Regions from separate parts of the Actinoalloteichus sp. AHMU CJ021 genome, predicted to be linked through region 2. Evidence: predicted binding sites of a transcription regulator. Region 2 holds the regulator's gene; the other holds the start of a gene.
What was found. The regulator LexA, encoded in region 2, represses DNA repair genes until DNA is damaged. The targets are predictions, from matches to a motif close to CGAACACGTGTTCG.

Region 1: C1701_RS03520 (Rv2578c family radical SAM protein) is a predicted target of LexA. The motif match lies at 7,115-7,128, and genes of this name have one in related genera.

The regions. Positions count from the first base shown of each region.
Region 1 is NZ_CP025990.1:933,065-943,031, reverse strand. Features, by position in the region: gene C1701_RS03545 (MBL fold metallo-hydrolase) at 615-1,289, shown strand; gene hisS (histidine--tRNA ligase) at 1,300-2,562, shown strand; gene C1701_RS03535 (hypothetical protein) at 2,559-3,206, shown strand; gene C1701_RS03530 (YibE/F family protein) at 3,116-4,546, opposite strand; gene C1701_RS03525 (acyltransferase family protein) at 5,420-6,940, opposite strand; gene C1701_RS03520 (Rv2578c family radical SAM protein) at 7,130-8,197, shown strand; gene C1701_RS03515 (hypothetical protein) at 8,456-9,607, shown strand; gene C1701_RS03510 (hypothetical protein) at 9,739-9,967, opposite strand, start outside.
Region 2 is NZ_CP025990.1:1,258,744-1,268,710, reverse strand. Features, by position in the region: gene C1701_RS05050 (MFS transporter) at 1-92, opposite strand, end outside; gene hflX (GTPase HflX) at 840-2,276, shown strand; gene C1701_RS05040 (hypothetical protein) at 2,276-3,343, shown strand; gene lexA (transcriptional repressor LexA) at 3,748-4,461, opposite strand; gene nrdR (transcriptional regulator NrdR) at 5,211-5,687, shown strand; gene C1701_RS05025 (vitamin B12-dependent ribonucleotide reductase) at 5,852-8,680, shown strand; gene C1701_RS05020 (hypothetical protein) at 8,819-9,142, opposite strand; gene C1701_RS05015 (HNH endonuclease signature motif containing protein) at 9,158-9,424, opposite strand; gene C1701_RS05010 (ADP-ribosylglycohydrolase family protein) at 9,718-9,967, shown strand, end outside.

The DNA.
Region 1 (9,967 bases), 330 kb from region 2:
GGGATCGACACGGCGGTGGCAGCCGGTGAGTCTATGTCGAGAAGCCGTACGAGCGTAGTGAGAGGTTCGTGCCTGGTGCGGACGGGGCAGTCGACTCCGACCCGTGGCGGCGCGGGCAGGGCGGTGGGGAGCGCGCCGGGCCGGGGGCGGACGACCTCCGGCCGGCGGGGGCGGGAGGTCGGGGGACGGGCCGGGAGGGACCGCACCGTTGCGCCGACCGCCGACGGCCCCGAGCCGGTCGCGACCGTGGCGCCCGGCTCCGGTGGGCCGCCGCCATGCCCCCTCCTCGACGTCGTGGCGGGCCACCACCCGGACCGGGTTCGTGCCGTGCCTCCGCCGGTGACACCGCACGCCTCCGCCGGTGACACCGCACGCCTCCGCCGGTGACACCGCACGCCTCCGCCGGTGACACCGCACGCGCGTCCCCGGCGCGTCGGCACCCACCCGGGTCGTCGGGTCGAGGCCGGAGCGGGAGCCGGGACGAGATGCCAACCGAGGTGGCCACACCGGTTGGCTAGGCTGTGGCGGGTCGCTCCGCGCTGCCCGGCGCTCACACGGTGTGCCGGACCGTCACGCGACGCGACCACGGACACCACCCCGCTGGAGGTTCTCGCGTGCTCGTCGTCGGCTTCCCGGCCGGTCCGCTCCAGGCCAACTGCTACCTGCTGGCACCGGCGGAGGGCGAGGGCTGCGTCATCGTCGACCCCGGCCAGGAGGTCGGGGAGCCGCTGGCCGAACGGCTCCGCACCCACCGGCTGACCCCGCTGGCGGTGCTGCTCACCCACGGGCACTTCGACCACTCCTACTCCGCCGCCTCGATCTGCGAGGAGTACGGGGTTCCGGTGTGGGTCCACCCCGACGACCGGCCGATGCTGGCCGACCCGCTGCGGGGACTCGGACCGGACGTCGCCGCGCTGCTGGGTGGGCGACTGGAGATGAGCGAGCCGGCGGAGGTCCGGGACCTCGCGGACGGCGCCACCCTCGAGTTCGGTGGCCTGTCGATCGGGGTGGACCACACGCCAGGCCATACCGGCGGGTCGGTGTGCTTCCACACCGGCCCGCCGGGAGGCGACGGTCCGGACCGTCTGATGTTGTCGGGGGACACCCTCTTCGCCGGTTCGATCGGGCGGACGGACCTCCCCGGCGGCGACCACGAGCGGATGCTGACGACCCTGCGGACCAGGGTGTTGACGCTGCCAGACGAGACGACCGTGCTGCCCGGCCACGGACCGACCACGACCATCGGCCGCGAGCGTGCCGTCAACCCCTTCCTGCGCAGAGGACTGTGATCCGCACACCATGACCGCCTTCACCGCACCCCGAGGCATCCCGGACTACCTGCCGCCGGAGTCCGCCGCGCTGCTGACCGTCCGCGACACCCTCGCCGAAGCCGCGCGACGCGCCGGCTACGGCTACGTCGAGCTGCCCGTCTTCGAGGACACCGCCCTCTTCGCGCGGGGCGTCGGCGAGTCGACCGACGTGGTCAGCAAGGAGATGTACACCTTCACCGACCGGGGCGGCCGGTCGGTGACCCTGCGCCCCGAGGGCACGGCCGGGGTGATGCGCGCCGTCATCGAGCACGGCCTGGACCGGGGACAGCTGCCCGTGAAGCTGTACTACACGGGGCAGTTCTTCCGTTACGAGCGCCCGCAGGCCGGCCGGTACCGGCAGCTGCTCCAGGTCGGCGTCGAGGCGATCGGCGTGGACGACCCCGCGCTGGACGCGGAGGTCATCGCGGTCGCCGACGCGGGCTACCGGGCGCTCGGCCTGACGGGGTACCGGCTGGAACTGACCAGCCTGGGTGACTCGACCTGCCGCCCCGAGTACCGGGAGCGGCTCCAGGAGTTCCTGCGGGCCCTTCCGTTGGACGAGGAGACCCGCCGGCGCGCCGAGATCAACCCCCTGCGGGTGCTCGACGACAAGCGACCGGAGGTGCGGGAGCTGCTGGCCGACGCCCCCCTGATGGTGGACCACCTCTCGCCGGAGTGCCGTGAGCACTACGAGGAGGTCAAGGAACACCTGACCGGGCTGGGGGTGAAGTTCACCGAGAACCCGCGCCTGGTCCGGGGCCTCGACTACTACACCAAGACCGCCTTCGAGTTCGTCCACGACGGACTGGGCGCGCAGTCCGGTATCGGCGGCGGTGGCCGCTACGACGGCCTGATGGCCCAGTTGGGTGGTCAGGAGCTGTCCGGCATCGGTTTCGGGTTGGGGGTCGACCGGACCCTGCTCGCGGCGCGCGCCGAGGGGCTGGCCGTTGGGGACGAGGCCCGCTGCGAGGTCTACTGCGTCCCCCTGGGGCAGGCGGCGAAGCGGCAGCTGGTGCGGATCGCGGCGGCGCTGCGCGGCGCCGGGGTCCGGGTCGACCTCGCCTACGGGGGCAAGGGGCTCAAGGGGGCCATGAAGGCCGCCGGGCGTTCGGGGGCCCGGTTGGCCGTCGTCGCGGGGGACCGGGACCTGGAGCAGGACGAGGTGCAGCTCAAGGACCTCCGGGACGGGTCCCAGCGCGCCGTCGGGCGTGCCGAGCTGCTCACCACCGTGAAGGAGGCGTTGGCCGGGTGAGTGAGCGGGCAGCCGAGACCGACCGCATCCCGCTCGACCTGCTCCCGCCGGAGTTCCTCCGCAAACGGGCGAAGTCGGTCGGGATCGGCGCTGTGCTCGTCGGGGCCGCCCTGGGCGGCCTGTTCGGCCTGGTCGGGGGGCGCACCGCCGGTCTGGTGGCGGCGGCGGTCGTCGCCGTTCCGCTGTTGCTCCTCGCCTGGGCGGAGTCGCGCCGTCGGTGTTGGCTCTCGGGCTCGGAGCTCTCCGTGCGCGCCCTGGGCACGCGGACCGTCGACCTGGCCGAGCTGACCGACATCACGGTGCTGGTCGCCGACCAGCGGGGTGTGCGGACCATCGGCGTCCTGGTCCAGGGCGGACCACGGCGGCGGCTGGTCAACGTGGCCGTGGCCCTCTACGCGGGTTCCGGCGGCCGGGAACTGGGCGTGTACGAGCTGCGGCGTCTCGCGGACGCCCTCGCGGCCACGGGGGACACCCGGGCGCTGGTCCTGTCCCAGTTGTTGATCGCCCAGCTCCGGGCCGACGCGCGTGGGGAGGCCGCCGCCGACCGGCCCCTCTACCAGCTGGCGTCGTTGGTGCCGGCTGGTCGGGTGCCCCGGCGGATCGGCTCCGACGCGGTCGCCCGCTTCGTCGCCGCCCTGGACTGATCCCGGCGGTCCCGCCGCGGCGGTCGCTCCGCCGGGGAGGAGGACGGGGGGCGGTGGTCCGGTTCCGCGCGCCGGCGCCGACCGCCGGCCTCGGAAGGCGCCCGTTCCCCCGTCCGTTCCCGGGTGTCCGACGTGCCGCCGGCGGGACCGTCCCCGTTCCGGTCCTCCTGCTCGGTGCCGCCGCCGTCCTCGGGGCCGGGGTCGGACCGGGGGGTGCGGTCGCCGGGGTTCGGCGGGTCCTCCCGGGAGGCGACGACGGCCGCGATCGCCGTGGTGATCGGGACCGCGGCGACCAGGCCGATGCTGCCCACGAGGGTTCGGACGATCTCCTGCGCCACCACCTGGGCGCCGACGAGCGTGCCGAAGTCGATCCCGGAGAGCGAGTAGGCGAGGAGCATCGGCAGCGCGGCACCCGCGTAGGCCAGGGCGAGCGTGTTCACCGCCGCCGAGATGTGGTCCCGACCGATGCGCAGCCCGGCCGCGTACAGCTGCCGCCACCCCAGGGCGGGGTTCGCGGCGCGGAGCTCCCAGACCGCGCTGGTCTGGGTGACGGTGACGTCGTCGAGCACGCCGAGCGCGCCGATCAGTGCACCGGCGAGGAGGAGACCGCGCGGGTCGATGCTGCCGCCGACGATGGTGATGAGGTTGGTGGTCTCGTCGTCCAGGCCGGTGAGCCGGGTCGTCGAGGCGAAGAACACCCCGAGCAGGGCGATCAGGCCGAGGCTGAGCAACGTGCCCAGCACCGCCGTCGAGGTCCGGGCGGAGAAGCCGTGCGCGAGGTACAGGACGATGAACATGATCACGCCGGAGCCGACGACACCGACCAGGACGGCGTCCTGCCCGGCGAGGATCGCGGGGAGCACGAAGAAGACGAGCACGAGGAAGCTGAGCGCCAGTCCGAGGAGGGAGGTCAGCCCCTTCCACCTGGCGAGCAGCACGACGGACAGCGCGAACAGCGCCGCGAGCCAGGCCAACGCCGGCCCGCGCTGGTAGTCCACGACCTGGTAGGACATCGGGTTGTCCGGCTCGCTGCCCGCGTAGGAGAGCACCACCTGGTCCCCGACCGCGAAGCGCGGGGTGCCGGGTTCGACGGGCAGGACCTGCGTGATGACCCGCCCCGCTCCCTCACCGCTGGTGAGGGTCACGTCCAGCCGCACGCAGTCCTGGTCGCCACCTCCTGGCGGCGGCGCGGGAGGTGGGGGGCTCGCGCCGGGTTCGGCCAGGCTCGTCTGGCACGAGGACGCCGCCGTGGCGGTGATGTCGCCGTTCACCGGTTCGGCGCCGAAGCCCAGTTCGGAGGGGTTGGGCGACTCGTACCCGGAGGGGTAGAGCCACACCATGCCGCCCAGGGCGGCCAGCAGGCACGGGGTGAGGAGCCAGGCCAGCAGCAGCCGGACCCGGCGCGAGGCAGGGGTGCTCGGCCCGTGCCCGTGCCCGTGTCCGTGCCCGTGCCCGGCTGGGGGCGGGCCCTGCGGCGGTGGGCCGGATCCGCCCCCGCCACCACCGGGGGCCGGGTTCCCCTCCGCCGGCCGCCTCCCTCGGACGCGGCCAGCCCCTCCACCGGGGGTCGCCGGCCGTCCTCCTGGGCGGGCTCGGCCGGCGCGGTCCCGCTCGGCCCCGGCGCCCCGCCGCTCACGTCGTGGCGCCGTACCCGGTTCGGAGCCGTCGTCCGGCCGGGGCCGGGCCCGTCGGGTGCCGCCCGGCGCTGAGGTCGGCGCCTCGGCACGCCCCGCGCCGGTGGAGGACCGGGACCCCGGCCTCGGGTCGGGCGGTGGGGCGGACGGCGGCTCCCCGGTCTCACCGGTCTCGCCGGGCACCGACGTGCCGGGGAGGTCGCCTCGCCCGTGGCCCGCACCCGCTGGTCGACGACTGCTCCTGGGCCGGCCGTCCCGGTGGGGGGAACCGGCGACAGGTGGTAGCTCGTCGGTGCGTTCGGTGGCGCTCTCCGGGGGGTGCTCCCGGCCGGGGGCGGGGGTTCCCGCCGAGCGGAACCAGTCCTGGTCGCCGTTGCCGTTCATCCAGACTCGCCGACGGCCGCCGCTTCGCGCGGCGGGAGCGCCGGGTCCTCCCCTCCGTGCTGGTCGGGCCGGTGGCGGCGCGTCCCCTGGGCACGCGTGGGCGGTCCGAGGACCGCCGGGGTGCGTCGGCCGCGACGCGGGACCGATCAGCGCCGCCGGCTCATCCTAGGTCCGGACCGGGCAGCGTGCCCGCCGTCACCGGCGCTGGTCCCAGCGGGCGCTGTGGACCGGCTGGACGGCGGGTGCGGCGTTGGTCCGGGCTCGCAGCCCGGCGCCGCCTCCCGCCGACGGCAGCTCGGGGCCGATGAGGTCCACCGGGGCGGGGAGAACAGGGGAGAGGGGAACGGGGGAGGGGCGGGTCCCCGGCCGAGGGGGCCGGCGCAGCTCAGCGCGCCGAAAGGCCAGCACCAGCACGGCGAGGACCAGGCCGGCCGCGCCGAACCAGAGCGCACGGGTCAGCCACCACTGGGTGCTCCAGCTGTCGGGCAGGTGCAGGTCCAGCGCGAACAGCGCAGCGCCGATGACGAAGAACATCGCGGTGAGGTGCCACAGGTACAGCGTCATGCTGTGCCGCCCGATCCAGCCGACCAGGGCGGCCACCGTGGGGCGGGCGGCCAGCCGTTCCAGGCGTCGCCGCCACAGCAGCGCGAGCGACAGGTGCAGCCCGGTCAGGGCGAGCAGGCAGACCGTCGGCGGGTTCATGTTCGACAGCGGGGCGCCCGGCATACCGACCATGCTGGCCGGGTAGGGCCCAACCGCCACCAGCAGCGCGAGCAGGGCCAGGCTCCCGAGGGCGCCGACCAGGAGCGTGCCGCGGGGGATCGTGGTCAGCGGACCGGCCGCGTAGGCGTAGCCGAGCAGGTACGGGACCGCCCAGACCAACACGATGTTGATCAGGCCGAGCACCGGCAGGTCCAGGGTGAAGCGCGCGAGGTCGACCAGCGCCGCGCCGGCGGCCACCGCGAGGGTCAGCCGGTGGCCGAACCGCGCGAAGGCGCGGAACAGCAGCGGCGACAGCAGCAGCAGGATCAGGTAGACGCCCAGGTACCACAGGAGCTGCGGTGCGAGCGTCGCCGCCGAGTGCGCGGCCGACGTCGGGACCCCGATGAGGGGCAACACGACGGCGGCGGCGATCCAGAACGCGGCGAACACCGCGACGGGCGGGAGCAGACGTCGGATCCGAGCCCGGACGAAGGACAGGGTCGGGCGCGGGCGGCGGCTGAGCTGGAGGTGGGTGGCGCAGCCGGAGGCGAAGAACATCAGCGGGATGACCTGGAACGCCCAGGTGGCCAGCCAGCCCCACCCGTGGACGAGGGCGTTGCCGATCTCCAGCTGATGCCCGTTCCAGGCCACCTCCGGGATGACCCAGTGCATCACGATCACGCAGATCGTTCCCCAGGCGCGCAGCAGGTCCACCAGGCGGTCCCGGCCCGGCCTGGCCGTCGATGGTCGGAGGGCGGTGATGCCCGCGGCGGGTGGCGCGGCTCCCGGGGCGGTGGCTCCCGCGTCCGCCCTGACGTCCTGGGCGGGCAGGTGAGGCCGGGGACGTGCCCGTGTCGGAGCGCTCATCGGCGGTTCCCGCCGTCGCCCGGCGGTGCGGCCCCGGTCCTCGGGTAACGGCGGTGGTTCGGCCGGGTCGGATGTCGTCCCGCCGACGGCCGGGCGGGCACGGTGGTCCTTCAGCGTTCCCGGCGAGTGGAGACGCGAATCGGTCATGTCGGTGCTCCCGGTGGTCGGTGAGGGGCGCACGAGGAGGACGAGTCCCCTCGGCCGGCGGTGCGCGACCGCCCGGGTCCGGTGCCCTCGCTTGACTGACTGGTGAACTGGTGGAGTGTCACCTGTAAGTGAGATCTTACATGCGTCGCAACCGGGTGCTCGTTGTCCGTCGCTCGAATGTGTGTTCGAATGCTCGCCGTGCGATGGGACGGACAGCGGGCGGACGGAGCGGCCCGGAGCGAGGCGGTGCTCCCCGGCATGGAACAGCCGCTACGGCTCCACGGGTTCCTCCGCGAGACCACGACGCCGGAGTTCGCCGGCATCACCTTCTACGAGGTGATGGCCAGGAGCGTCCTCAACCGGGTACCGGGCGGGTCGATGCCCTTCGGCTGGACGGTCAACCCCTACCGGGGGTGCACCCACGCCTGCGTCTACTGCTTCGCCCGGCGGACCCACACCTACCTCGACCTGGACGCCGGCCACGACTTCGACACCCGGGTCATCGTCAAGGTCAACGCCGGCGAGGTGCTCCGCAGGGAACTGGCCAGACCGGGCTGGACGGGGGAGCACGTGGCGATGGGCACCAACACGGACCCCTACCAGCGGGCGGAGGGCCGCTACCGGTTGATGCGCGACATCCTGGGAGCCTTGGCCGACGCGGCCAACCCCTTCTCCGTCCTCACCAAGGGCACGCTGCTCCTGCGGGACCTGGACCTCCTCGAGCGCGCCGCCCGCCGCACCTCCGTCTCGGTGTCGATGTCGGTGGGTCACCTCGACGAGCGGCTGTGGCGTTCGGTGGAGCCGGGCACCCCCTCCCCCCGAGCGCGGCTGGACGCCGTGCGCCGGCTGACCGACGCCGGGGTGGGGTGCGGTGTGCTGATGGCCCCGATCCTCCCCGGCCTGGGGGATTCGGCGGAGCGGATCGACAGCGCCGTGGCCGCGATCGCCGCCGCTGGCGCGACGAGCGTGACGCCGGTGGTGCTCCACCTCCGCCCCGGGGCGCGGGAGTGGTACCTGGGGTGGCTGGCCCGGGAGCACCCTGGCCTGGTCGAGCGGTACGAACGGCTGTACCGGGATGGTGCGTACGCGCCGAAGGCCTACCAGCGCGTCGTCGCCGAACGGGTCCGGCTGGCCGCCCGTGCGCACGGCCTGCTCCGCGAACGGCCCGGGGAGCACCGGGGCGCCGGAGCGACGTCGTCGGCGACCCCGCCCAGCCGTCCGAGCCGGGAGCACGCCACCCAGCTCACGCTCCTCTGACCCCCGTTCCGGGGGCACCACCCGGACCCCCGGCGCCGTGCCGGCCGCCGACGGGGACGAGGCGGCGGCCGCCGAACCCAGCTCCGGGCTCCGCCGACGGGAGCCTCGGTTCGGGCGCGGGGGTGGCCGCTCGCCCGTCACCCGCCCGGAGTGTTCCCCGGACAGGTTCGGCATCCCACCGGAGCGGCGGCTCGCCGGAACCGGTCCGAACTTGCTTCACTTCCCGCGCGTCCGTGACCCAGCCGGAGGGACACCCCCATGCGCAGCTCCGCCGCTCCGAGTCGTCGCCCGCGCCCGGACCCCACCTCCGTGGCCGACACCGCCCGGCCCCGTGCCCGTCGCGGCGCGCCCGCACCGGGAAGGCGGCCCCTCCGCACCGCGCGGCGGGTCGCGGTCGGCGCGCTCGCGCTGCTCCTCGCGCTCGTCGCGCCGACGGCCCCCGGCGGGCGTCCGGCCGCCGCCACTCCCGCCGGGACGAACGGCACAGCCCTTCCCGAGCAGCGGAACGGGGGCGACCGCCTCTACGTGGGCTCGGCGAACCCCGACGCCGTGCTGGTGGTCGACCCGGCCGCCGGGGACGTCGTGCGGACGGTCCCGGTCGACGCCCCGCCCAGCGACCTGGCGGCCTCGCCGGACGGTGGCCGGGTCTACGCCCTGACGCGCGCCGGCGCCCAGGCCGTCGTGACCGTGATCGACACCGCCGACGGTGGGGTGGTGGCCACCTTCCCCGCCCGCGACCGCGATGCCTTCTACCTCGACGTCACCTCCGACGGGTCAATGCTGGTCGTCAAGGCCGTCGCCGGGGACACCCTGACCGTGCTCGACGCGGCGACGGGCGAGCTCCACGGCACGGTCGACCTCGGCGTCCGCACCCTGCGGCCGGTCAGCACGGACGACGGGCGGACCCTGTTGCCCGCCGCCGCCGCGCCCGAGGTCCTAGTCGTCGACGCGGCGGAGCTGTCGGTGGGCACCGCCCGGCTGCCCTCGCCGGCGGCGCTGCTCCGCCCGACCGGTGGGCGGCTCCTCCTCGTCGACCAGGGTGACCAGCGGCTCCTCCGCGACCTCGACGCGGGCACCTTCGAGGTGCTCTGGGAGGCGCGGACCGAGGTCGCGCACGGCGACGCCGCGGTCTCGGCGGGACCCGACGACCCGGTCTACGCGGTGCGCGTCGACGAGGACGCCGTCTCCGCCATCGACCGGGAGACCGGCGCGGCCTCCGCCGTCCCGGTCGGAGCGGGACCCACCGCGTTGGCCGTCTCGGGGGACGGGCGACGGGTCTTCGCGCTCAACGCGCGGGAGAGCAGCATCTCCGTGATCGACGCGGCGGCGGGTGAGGTCAGCGCCACCCTCGACCTGCCGGGCGAGCACGCGCCGGTGATGACCCACCTGGTGCGCGCCGGATCTGGGTGAACCCCTCCCGCCCGGGACCGCGTGCCGCCGTCGCCTGGCGCATGGGTGCGAGATCGTGCCAGGAGGACGCCCGCACGACCCAGAAGCCGGCCGGGAACCGTGCTCGCGCCCCGGGCGCTCGCCCCTCCCGGTCACCCCACCTCGGCGGGCGACAGCGCGTCGCGCTCCAGGTTCAGCCACCCGCTCGGGGCGAACCGCAGCGTCGAGGGGAGCGGAACGGCGACGGTCTCGGCCACCTCGAAGGTCCAGGCCAACAGGTGGAAGTTCCTCGGTGAGCGGAACTTGTCCCGCGTGTACTGGTCCTTGTACCAGCCGTCGACGCTGAGGGTGCGGTCCTGGTCGCGGAAGAAGGTGCCCAAC
Region 2 (9,967 bases):
ACTGTCCCGATGACCTTGCCGAACTGGGCCGTGGTCTCCCCGGCCCAGAGGAGCCGGAAGTCGTGGTGGTGCCAGAGGCTGCTCCCCTTCACGCGGGGCGATCTTTCCCCTCCTCCGGGTGACGGTCAACCACCTGTCCTCGCCTGGCACCTCGTCCGTTGGGCGGAGCGGCGGCTCCGTGGACGCGAGGTCGCGGCCAGGCTGTCGACAGGGCGGGCCGGCCGAGGTGGGCGCGGAATGCGCGGCGGGCGGGAAGCGGGCGGCCGCTCGCCCGCTCGGCGCCGCCGCACCGTCGGACCGCCCGCACGGGCGCGAGCTCACCGACGAGGAGCAGGCGGGAACGGCCCGTCGAGGACCCGACCTCGCTGCTCCACCCGCCCGGAGTCCCGCCAAGGCGGGTTCCCTGGTGCCGGCCTCGGCCGGGGGCGAGCGCGCCCGAGGCGGTGCCCACCGGCGTCCGCCCGGCCGTCGTGGGCCCGGAGCCGGGTCTTGGGGACCGGGAGCGGCTGTCGACATCGAGGTCGGCGGCCTTCCACTCGAAGGGCTGCGGGGAGGGGCTCCTCGGACTGGTTGACGAGTTCGCCCAGCGCCGACCGGGACCCGGTTCGCGCCGCCGCGACGGCTGCGTCGCCCGGAACGAGGACGACCGACCGACCGGCGGCGGCGAGGCCGGGCCGGGGCTGGTGTCGGCTGGGCCGCCGCCCGTCCGTCCCCGGCCCTGGGGCGCCGGCCCCCGAGCCCCTGCCGCGCCCTCCGGAGCCGTCCTCCCCCACGCCCGGTGGCACCAACCCTCCTCGGGAGCGGAAAAAGGGTGGCCAACCGTGGGATGATGGACGCGTATGACGAACTTCGAGTCCGACCCAGAACTGGTCGAAGAAGAGACTCCGTCGACGGGTGACCTGGCCCTCGCCGACCGGGTGGCCCTCCGCAGGGTCGCCGGCCTCTCCACGGAACTCACCGACGTCACCGAGGTGGAGTACCGGCAGCTCCGCCTGGAGCGGGTGGTGCTCGTCGGCGTGTGGACCGACGGTGACAGCGCCTACGCGGAGGCCTCGCTGGCCGAGCTGGCCCGGCTCGCCGAGACAGCCGGCTCCGAGGTGCTGGACGGGTTGGTGCAGCGGCGCCCCCGTCCCGACCCCGCCACCTACATCGGTTCGGGCAAGGTGCGCGAACTGCGCGACCTGGCGGTGTCGCAGGGCGCCGACACGATCATCTGCGACGGTGAGCTGTCCCCCAGCCAGCTGCGCCAGCTGGAGGAGCGCGTCAAGCTCAAGGTGATCGACCGCACCGCGCTGATCCTGGACATCTTCGCCCAGCACGCGAGTTCGCGGGAGGGCAAGGCGCAGGTCGAGCTCGCGCAGCTCCAGTACATGCTGCCCCGCCTGCGGGGCTGGGGTGAGGCGATGTCGCGGCAGGCCGGTGGACGGCTGGCGGGCGGCGGTATCGGCGGCAGGGGGCCGGGTGAGACCAAGCTGGAGACCGACCGGCGACGGATCCACAAGCGGATCGCCAAGCTGCGCCGGGAGATCAACCTGATGGGACAGGCCCGGCAGACGAAGCGGAGCAGGCGCCTGGGCAGCACCACCCCCAACGTGGCGATCGCCGGTTACACCAACGCCGGCAAGTCCAGCCTGCTCAACGCGGTCACCGACGCCGGGGTGCTGGTGGAGGACGCGCTGTTCGCGACCCTCGACCCGGCCACCCGTCGTGGTGTGACGCCCGATGGCCGGCCCCTGACCTTCACCGACACCGTCGGCTTCGTCCGCCACCTCCCGCACCAGCTGGTGGAGGCCTTCCGGTCGACGCTGGAGGAGGTGGCCGACGCCGACCTCCTGGTGCACGTGGTGGACGGTTCCGACGCGGTGCCCACCCGGCAGGTGTCCTCGGTTCGGGACGTGCTGCGGGAGATCACCGAGGACCGCGAGAACCCGATGCCACCCGAGCTGCTCGTCGTCAACAAGATCGACCAGGCGAGCGAGGTCGTGCTGGCGGAACTGCGGCACCTCTTCCCCGACGCGGTCTTCGTGTCAGCCCACACCCGAGAGGGCATCGAGGACCTGCGCCAGCGCATCTCCGACGCCCTGCCCCGCCCGGGCGACGTGGTGGACGCCCTGGTGCCCTACTCGCGTGGTGAGCTGGTCGCTCGCGTGCACGAGGAGGGGGAGGTGCTGGAGGAGGAGCACACCGACACCGGTACCCGGTTGCGGGCCCGTGTGTGGCCGAACCTCGCCGCCGCGCTGCGGGAGTTCGCCGTGGACGTGCCGGCGCGCCACTGATGGCCGTCGCGTCGGCCGTGCTGGGGGTCGTGGCGCTCACCGTCCTCGGTTCGGTTCCGGCGGCGGCGGAGGTGCGACCGCCGGAGCCGGTGGAGTTGTGCAGGATGAGCGACCCCCGGCTGACGATGGTCTCCGGCATCGCCTCGGACGGCACGCACTGGTACGTGGTCAACGACCACGATCCGCAGGTCCAGGTGTTCGTCCTCAACCGGGACTGCTCGGTGGCGAGGGTGATCACCACCGGCATCGACCACTACGACGTCGGGGACGTCGCGGTCGCCCCGGACGGCACGATCTGGGTGGCCGAGACCGGCGACAACCGCCGGCGGCGGGAGCACGTCGCCTTCGTCCGCATCACCCCGGACGGGGTGGCGTCGCTGCACCGGATGACCTACCCGCGTGGTCCGCACGACGCCGAGGCACTGCTGCTGGACCGCGACGGCGTACCCCACATCGTGACGAAGGAGATCTTCGGAACCGCCTACGTGTACCGACCGGCGGAGCCGCTGCGCACCCCGGGGCCGGTGCCCCTGGAGGAGGTGGGCTCGGTGCGGTTCCGGAGCACCACCACGCCAGGGGGGCCGATCCCGGAGATGGTGGGGTCGGTGGCGGTCACGGGCGGCTCGGTCAGCGCGGACGGCACCGTGGTCGCGCTGCGCACCTACACCGAGGCCTACCTGTTCAGCGCCCCCGACGGCGACGTGGTGGAGGCCCTGGCCGGAGAACCGGTCAACATCCCGATCCCGGACGAGCCGCAGGGGGAGGCCGTCGCCCTCGAGCCGGATGGCACCTTGCTCTCGACCTCGGAGGGTGAGAACCAGCCGATCCGGGCCTACCCGGGCGCCGTCGAGCTGCTCGCCGAGGCGGAACGTTCCCGGGGGTCCACGGCGAGCGGCGAGGTCCCGTCCGAGGAGGAGGACCGCGGCGAAGCCGGGCGGGACCACGGGGAGGACGCCGCCCTCAGTGCTGACGACGAGGGGATGCCGGGTTGGCAGGCCCTGGGGATCGCCGGCCTGCTCGCGGCGCTCCTGACCTGGGTCGTGAGCCGTTCGCGGCGGGCCACCTAGACCCCGGGGCGGCCGGGCGGGAGGCCGAGGGGCGCTGGAGCGGGACGGACAGGGCGCCCCAGCCGACCCGTCCGTTCCCAGTGCCGCGCGTCCGGGGGTCTCACCTCCTGCGGGATGCCCACACCCTGGCCGGGGAGTGGTGACCCGGCCGCGGCGCCGTCGCCATGCCGAACTCCGGCCGAGGGCGGACGAGGGCCGTGGGGACCGGCGCGGGTGGGTGGTCCGCACTCCCGGCGCAGCCGGCGCCAGCTCCCGCCACTGCCGCTCCTCGCTCGGCAACGTGGTGGCGGGCCCCCGCGCGGCGGTCCCAGCTCCGCGACCGGGGCGGGAGCCGAAGGGCACCCCCACGTCCTTCCGAGGCGACGTGCGGCCCCGCCTCCCTCCCCAGCGCGGCGGCGGGGTGGTCAGAGCCGGCGGAGGACCGCCACCACCTTGCCGAGGATGGTCGCGTCATCGCCGAGGATCGGTTCGAAGGCGGGGTTGTGCGGCATCAACCAGACGTGGTCCTCGCGCCGGCGGAAGGTCTTGACCGTCGCCTCGCCCTCCAGCATCGCGGCGACGACGTCGCCGTTCTCGGCGTCGGGCTGCTGCCGGACCACCACCCAGTCGCCGTCGGTGATCGCCGCCTCCACCATCGAGTCACCCGTGACTCGGAGCAGGAACAGGGAACCCTCACCGACGATCTCCCTGGGGAGGGGGAAGACGTCCTCCACCGCCTCCTCCGCGAGAACGGGACCTCCCGCCGCGATGCGGCCCAGCAGGGGTACGTAGGCGGGCGCCGAGGTAGTGGGCTCCTCCGTGGCTGGCACGACCACGTCGACCGGGAGCACGCCGACCGCGCGCGGCCGGTTGGGATCCCGGCGCAGGTACCCCTTCCGCTCCAGTGTGCGCAGCTGGTGCGCCACCGAGGAGGTGGAGGTCAGACCGACCGCCTCTCCGATCTCCCGGATGCTGGGTGGGTAGCCGTGCTCGTCCAACCACTGCCTGATGACGTCGAGCACCCGTTGTTGGCGGCTGGTCAGCGCGCCGTTCGGAGGGGACGCGGCGCCCGTCGAGGGCACCTCGGACACGGCCGCCGCGCGGTCGGGGCCCAGATCCGGCTCGGTCCTGCGTGCCATCTCCTGTCCTCCTGGGCTGTCGCCCTCGTCGCACCGACGTCGTGACGACGTTCGGCTCCGGTCACCGTCGTGATTCCCGCGCAACCAGATGATCCGTGATCATCGTGCCGTCCACGCGTGGATCACCCGGGACTGCCGCGGAGGGAGTGGCGGTATCGACATCGCGCCGACCGTCGTCCGCCCCACTCCGCCGGGACTGTCGAGATGTCCACGGTAACGCGAACATACGTGAAGATCAAACACCTGTTCGAATGGGCGAGTCCCCCCGTCGCCCCGGTTCCCCGAGTGCCGGAAAGGACGAAGGAAATCGAACGTCTGTTCGGTTCGGATCGCGTCGCAATTCCTTGTTCGACGTCCACCGCACGCATCGTCCGCCCATTCCGATCGCCCCGTGGGCGGCTGCGCTCGGCGCGCGCTCGGGCCGGGTGTCGGGTGGGGTGCCCGCTCGGGGTGGGGGTGGTTCGGGCGGGGGCGGGTGGCACGTCACCTGGGGTGCGCGCGCCGTGACGGAGCGGCGTACGGCCAGGTCGGGCCCACCCGTCAGGGCGAAGTCGGGGTTCACCCGTGTCGTTGCTTGCACCCGCTTCGGCCGCGTGTCTAGGTTTGGACCCCAACATCTAGTGTCGGAGTGCCGGGAACGCTCTACAGATTGGGGTTCGGGTGAGCTTGGTGAACGATGCCCGAGTATCCTGGTCACCGGGCGCGGCGATGCCGGTCCCACCAGTGCGTACCGAGTTAAGGGGTGGATCGTGCGGTGTCCGTTCTGTCGACACTCTGACTCCCGCGTCGTCGACTCGCGGGAGGTCGACGAGGGACAGGCCATCCGGCGTCGGAGGTCGTGCACGGGCTGTGGTCGCCGGTTCACCACGGTTGAGGAAGCAGTGCTCGCCGTCGTGAAACGCTCCGGAGTGACGGAGCCGTTCAGCCGGAACAAGGTCGTCCGAGGCGTCCAGCGCGCCTGCCAGGGACGGCCGGTGGACGAGGACGCGCTGCAACAGCTCGCGCACCGCGTCGAGGAGGTCGTCCGGTCCACGGGCTCCGCCGAGATCGCCAGCCACGAGGTCGGTCTGGCCATCCTGGGACCACTCCGGGACCTCGACGAGGTCGCGTACCTGCGCTTCGCCAGCGTCTACCGGGCGTTCTCCTCCGTGGAGGACTTCGAAAAGGAAATCGCCGAGTTGCGGACCGTCCAGGCGGACGGGGAGGAGCCAGCCGAGGCCCCCTGAGGGCGTCAGCGGATCCGACTTCGGGGCCACGACGGCCCACACCCACACCCGGCAACGTGACGGGGCTGACGGCTGCCCGGAGGGCAGCCCCACCGCGGGTTGACCACGACCGGAACCGCCCGAGTGGCGGACGAACCACACCAGCAGGACGAGGAGAGAGCGGCATGACTGAAACCGTCGGGAGCGCCACCGGACGAGCCAGGGGCAAGGCGAAGTCCACCACCGGCGGATCCCGGTCGGCGGGAGCGAAGCTCCGGGTGGGCCGAGTGCACACCACGGAGGGCGTCCACCCCTACGACGCCGTGAACTGGCAGCACCGCGACGTGGTCATGACCAACTGGCGGGACGGGTCGGTCAACTTCGAGCAGCGGGGCGTCGAGTTCCCCGACTTCTGGTCGGTCAACGCCGTGAACATCGTCACCAGCAAGTACTTCCGGGGAGCGGTCGGTTCGGAGCACCGGGAGAACAGCCTCCGCCAGCTCATCGACCGGGTCGTGGGCACCTACGTCGCGGCCGGGGTCGAGCACGGCTACTTCGAGACCGACGCCGACGCGGAGATCTTCGAGCACGAGCTCACCCACATGCTGCTCCACCAGGTGTTCAGCTTCAACTCCCCGGTGTGGTTCAACGTCGGCACCTCCTCCCCGCAGCAGGTCAGCGCGTGCTTCATCCTGGCGGTCGACGACACGATGGAGTCGATCCTGAACTGGTACCGCGAGGAGGGGCTGATCTTCAAGGGCGGCTCCGGCGCGGGGCTGAACCTGTCCCGCATCCGGTCCTCCAAGGAGTTGTTGTCCTCCGGCGGCACCGCCTCGGGCCCGGTCTCGTTCATGCGCGGCGCGGACGCCTCCGCCGGCACCATCAAGTCCGGCGGCGCGACCAGGCGCGCGGCGAAGATGGTCGTCCTCGACGTCGACCACCCCGACATCGAGGAGTTCGTCGAGACCAAGGCCCGGGAGGAGCAGAAGATCCGGGCGCTGCGCGACGCCGGTTTCGACATGGACCTGGGCGGCGACGACATCGTCAGCGTGCAGTACCAGAACGCCAACAACTCGGTCCGCGTCTCCGACGAGTTCATGCGGGCCGTGGAGTCGGGCACGAACTTCGGCCTGCGGTCCCGCACCACCGGCGAGACCGTGGAGGAGGTCGACGCGCGCCGGCTCTTCGACCGCATCGCCAGGGCGGCCTGGGAGTGCGCCGACCCCGGCATCCAGTACGACACGACCATCAACGACTGGCACACCTGCCCGGAGTCCGGCCGCATCACGGCCTCCAACCCGTGCTCCGAGTACATGCACCTCGACAACTCCAGCTGCAACCTGGCGTCGCTGAACCTGATGCGCTTCCTCGGCGAGGACGGTGTCTTCGACGCCGACCTGTTCGAGCGGTCGGTCGAGCTGGTCATCACCGCGATGGACATCTCCATCTGCTTCGCGGACTTCCCGACACCCGAGATCGGCGACACCACCAGGAAGTTCCGCCAGCTGGGCATCGGCTACGCCAACCTCGGCGCGCTGCTGATGGCGACGGGACACGCGTACAACTCCGACGGCGGACGTTCGCTCGCCGCGTCGATCACCTCGTTGATGACCGCGGTGTCCTACCGGCGGTCCGCCGAGCTCGCCGGCATCGTCGGCCCCTACGAGGGGTACGCGCGCAACGCGGACGCCCACCAGCGCGTCATGCGCAAGCACGCCGCGGCCAACGACCTGATCCGCACCCACAACCAGAACGACTCCGCCATCCAGGCCCGCGCCACCACCGCCTGGCAGCGCGGCCTGGAGGTCGGTGCCCGCCACGGGTGGCGGAACGCGCAGGCCAGCGTCCTCGCGCCGACCGGCACGATCGGCCTGATGATGGACTGCGACACCACGGGCATCGAACCCGACCTGGCCCTGGTGAAGTTCAAGAAGCTGGTCGGCGGCGGGTCCATGCAGATCGTCAACCAGACCGTTCCCCGCGCCCTGCGGGCGTTGGGCTACCAGCAGGAGCAGAGCGAGGCGATCGTCGAGTACATCGCCGAGCACGGGCACGTGGTGGACGCTCCCGGGCTGCGCCCGGAGCACTACGAGGTCTTCGACTGCGCCATGGGGGAGCGGGCCATCGCCCCGATGGGCCACGTCCGGATGATGGCCGCCGTCCAGCCCTTCATCTCCGGTGCCATCTCCAAGACCGTCAACCTGCCGGAACGGGCCACCGTCGAGGACGTCGCCGAGATCTACCGGGAGGGCTGGCGGCTGGGTCTGAAGGCCCTGGCCATCTACCGCGACAACTGCAAGGTCGGCCAGCCGCTGTCGGCGGGGAAGTCGAAGTCCGCCGCCGAGGAGGCCCCGGAACCGGTCGTCGAGTACCGGCCCGTCCGGAAGCGGCTGCCGAAGAAGCGGCCGAGTCAGACCGTGTCCTTCACGGTGGGAGGCGCCGAGGGCTACCTGCACGCCGGTTCCTACCCGGACGACGGCCTCGGCGAGATCTTCGTGAAACTGGGCAAGCAGGGTTCGACCCTGGCCGGCGTGATGGACGCTTTCTCCATGTCCATCTCGGTGGGCCTCCAGTACGGCATCCCCCTCGAGTTCTACGTGTCCAAGTTCCAGAACCTCCGCTTCGAACCGGCGGGGATGACCGACGACCCGGACGTGCGGATCGCCACCAGCGTCCTCGACTACCTGTTCCGCCGCCTCGCCCTGGACTACCTGCCGTTGGAGAAGCGCGCCGAGCTGGGCATCTTCAGCGTGGCCGAGCGGTCTGCGCAGGTCGCCGGGGAGAGCGGTGACGGGACCGAGCCGGTCGATCTGGAGGGGATGCGTTCCACCGTGGAGGCCGGGCAGGCCCCGGAGCGCCCGACGAGCGGTGCGGGCAGTTCGACCGAGCTCCTCGAACTGCGGCAGGGCAAGGAGGCGGACGCGCCGTTGTGCTTCACCTGCGGCACCAAGATGCGCCCCGCCGGGTCCTGCTACGTCTGCGAGGGCTGCGGCTCCACCTCCGGCTGCAGCTGACCAAGGGCACGAGCGGGCTCTCCCACCGGCCGTCGGCGGCAGGTGGGAGAGCCCGGTCCGCCGCGGACTCGGAACCCAGAAGTGCCGGGAGAAGTAGTCGTCAGGAACGGCACCCCTCCTGCCTCCTTTTCGACCTCGTCAGGTGCCGGTGGTGACGAGCTGGAAAAAGCGGTTGTTCATATGCCGCTCCGATGAGGCCGGTAGCGCCACGCCGTGCTGTGACGCGATCGCCCGTTCTATCTCCGCGATGAGGCAGGCGAGTGTGGCTGGGTTGAGGCGTCCTTGGCCGAAATGGGTGACAACGCGGTCGTATTCGCTTCGGAACAGGGTGCGGTACTGATCGTGCAACTCTTCCTCGTCGAGAGTGCTGGTGCCAACGACCCAGGAGAAGGGTTTTCTCCCGAACATCGTCTCGAATTCCTCGTGAGCTCGGTAGGTCCAGTAGGTGTCGTAGAACGACACGCAGGTTGCCCGGAGTCAGGCCCACAGGTACTGCGGATCCTGGTGGTTGGGCGCCTCGTGGTGGCAGCGTCCGCACAGCAGAACCAGGTTTTCAGCCGTGTTGGGGCCGCCGAGTGCGCCGGGGATGACATGGCATTTCTGCAACTTCGACCGGTAGCCGCAGCGCCAACAGCGTTCGTGCGCTTCACTCCAATCCACCGCGAGGTCGCTTTCGTCTTTCCGTGCCGACCAGTAGTCGACGATTTCGCGGATGGATGGGTTCGCTCTCGCTCTGTCCCTCATACGAGGGTTCCTCCTTCGTCGTGGGAGGGCGACAACGCCTGCGTTCATTCAGGATGCGGCCAGCTCAGTAGCCCCGGTCTGGCTTTCGAAGATCAATATAGACGTCTGTCGGTCGCCCGGCGGTGGTTCGGTGTGCTGATCCTTGTGCCTCGTCACACGTTCAGGGTGGCCGTCTGACGATGTTCCCCTGAATCAAGATGCCGGGCAAGGGGTTCGCCGACTGCCTGGCCGCGCCGGGCCGGCCCTGGTCGGCGAGGACTAAGCTCCGCTGAACGGGTGAGGCTGGGGGCGGCATGGGACGGCGACGGGCGAGTGGGGCACTGTTCGGCCTGGCGTACGGGGACGCGCTCGGAGCGGCAACCGAGTTCAGGACGGTCGCGGAGATCGTCGCGGAGCACGGCCCCGGCGGGCCGCGTGACCTGCGGGGCGACCCGGCCCTCGTCACCGACGACACCCAGATGACGCTGCCGGTGGGGGAGGCCCTGCTGCGCGTGACGACTCCTCCCGCCCTGAGCGCGGAGCGGGTGGAACCGCTGTTGCGGT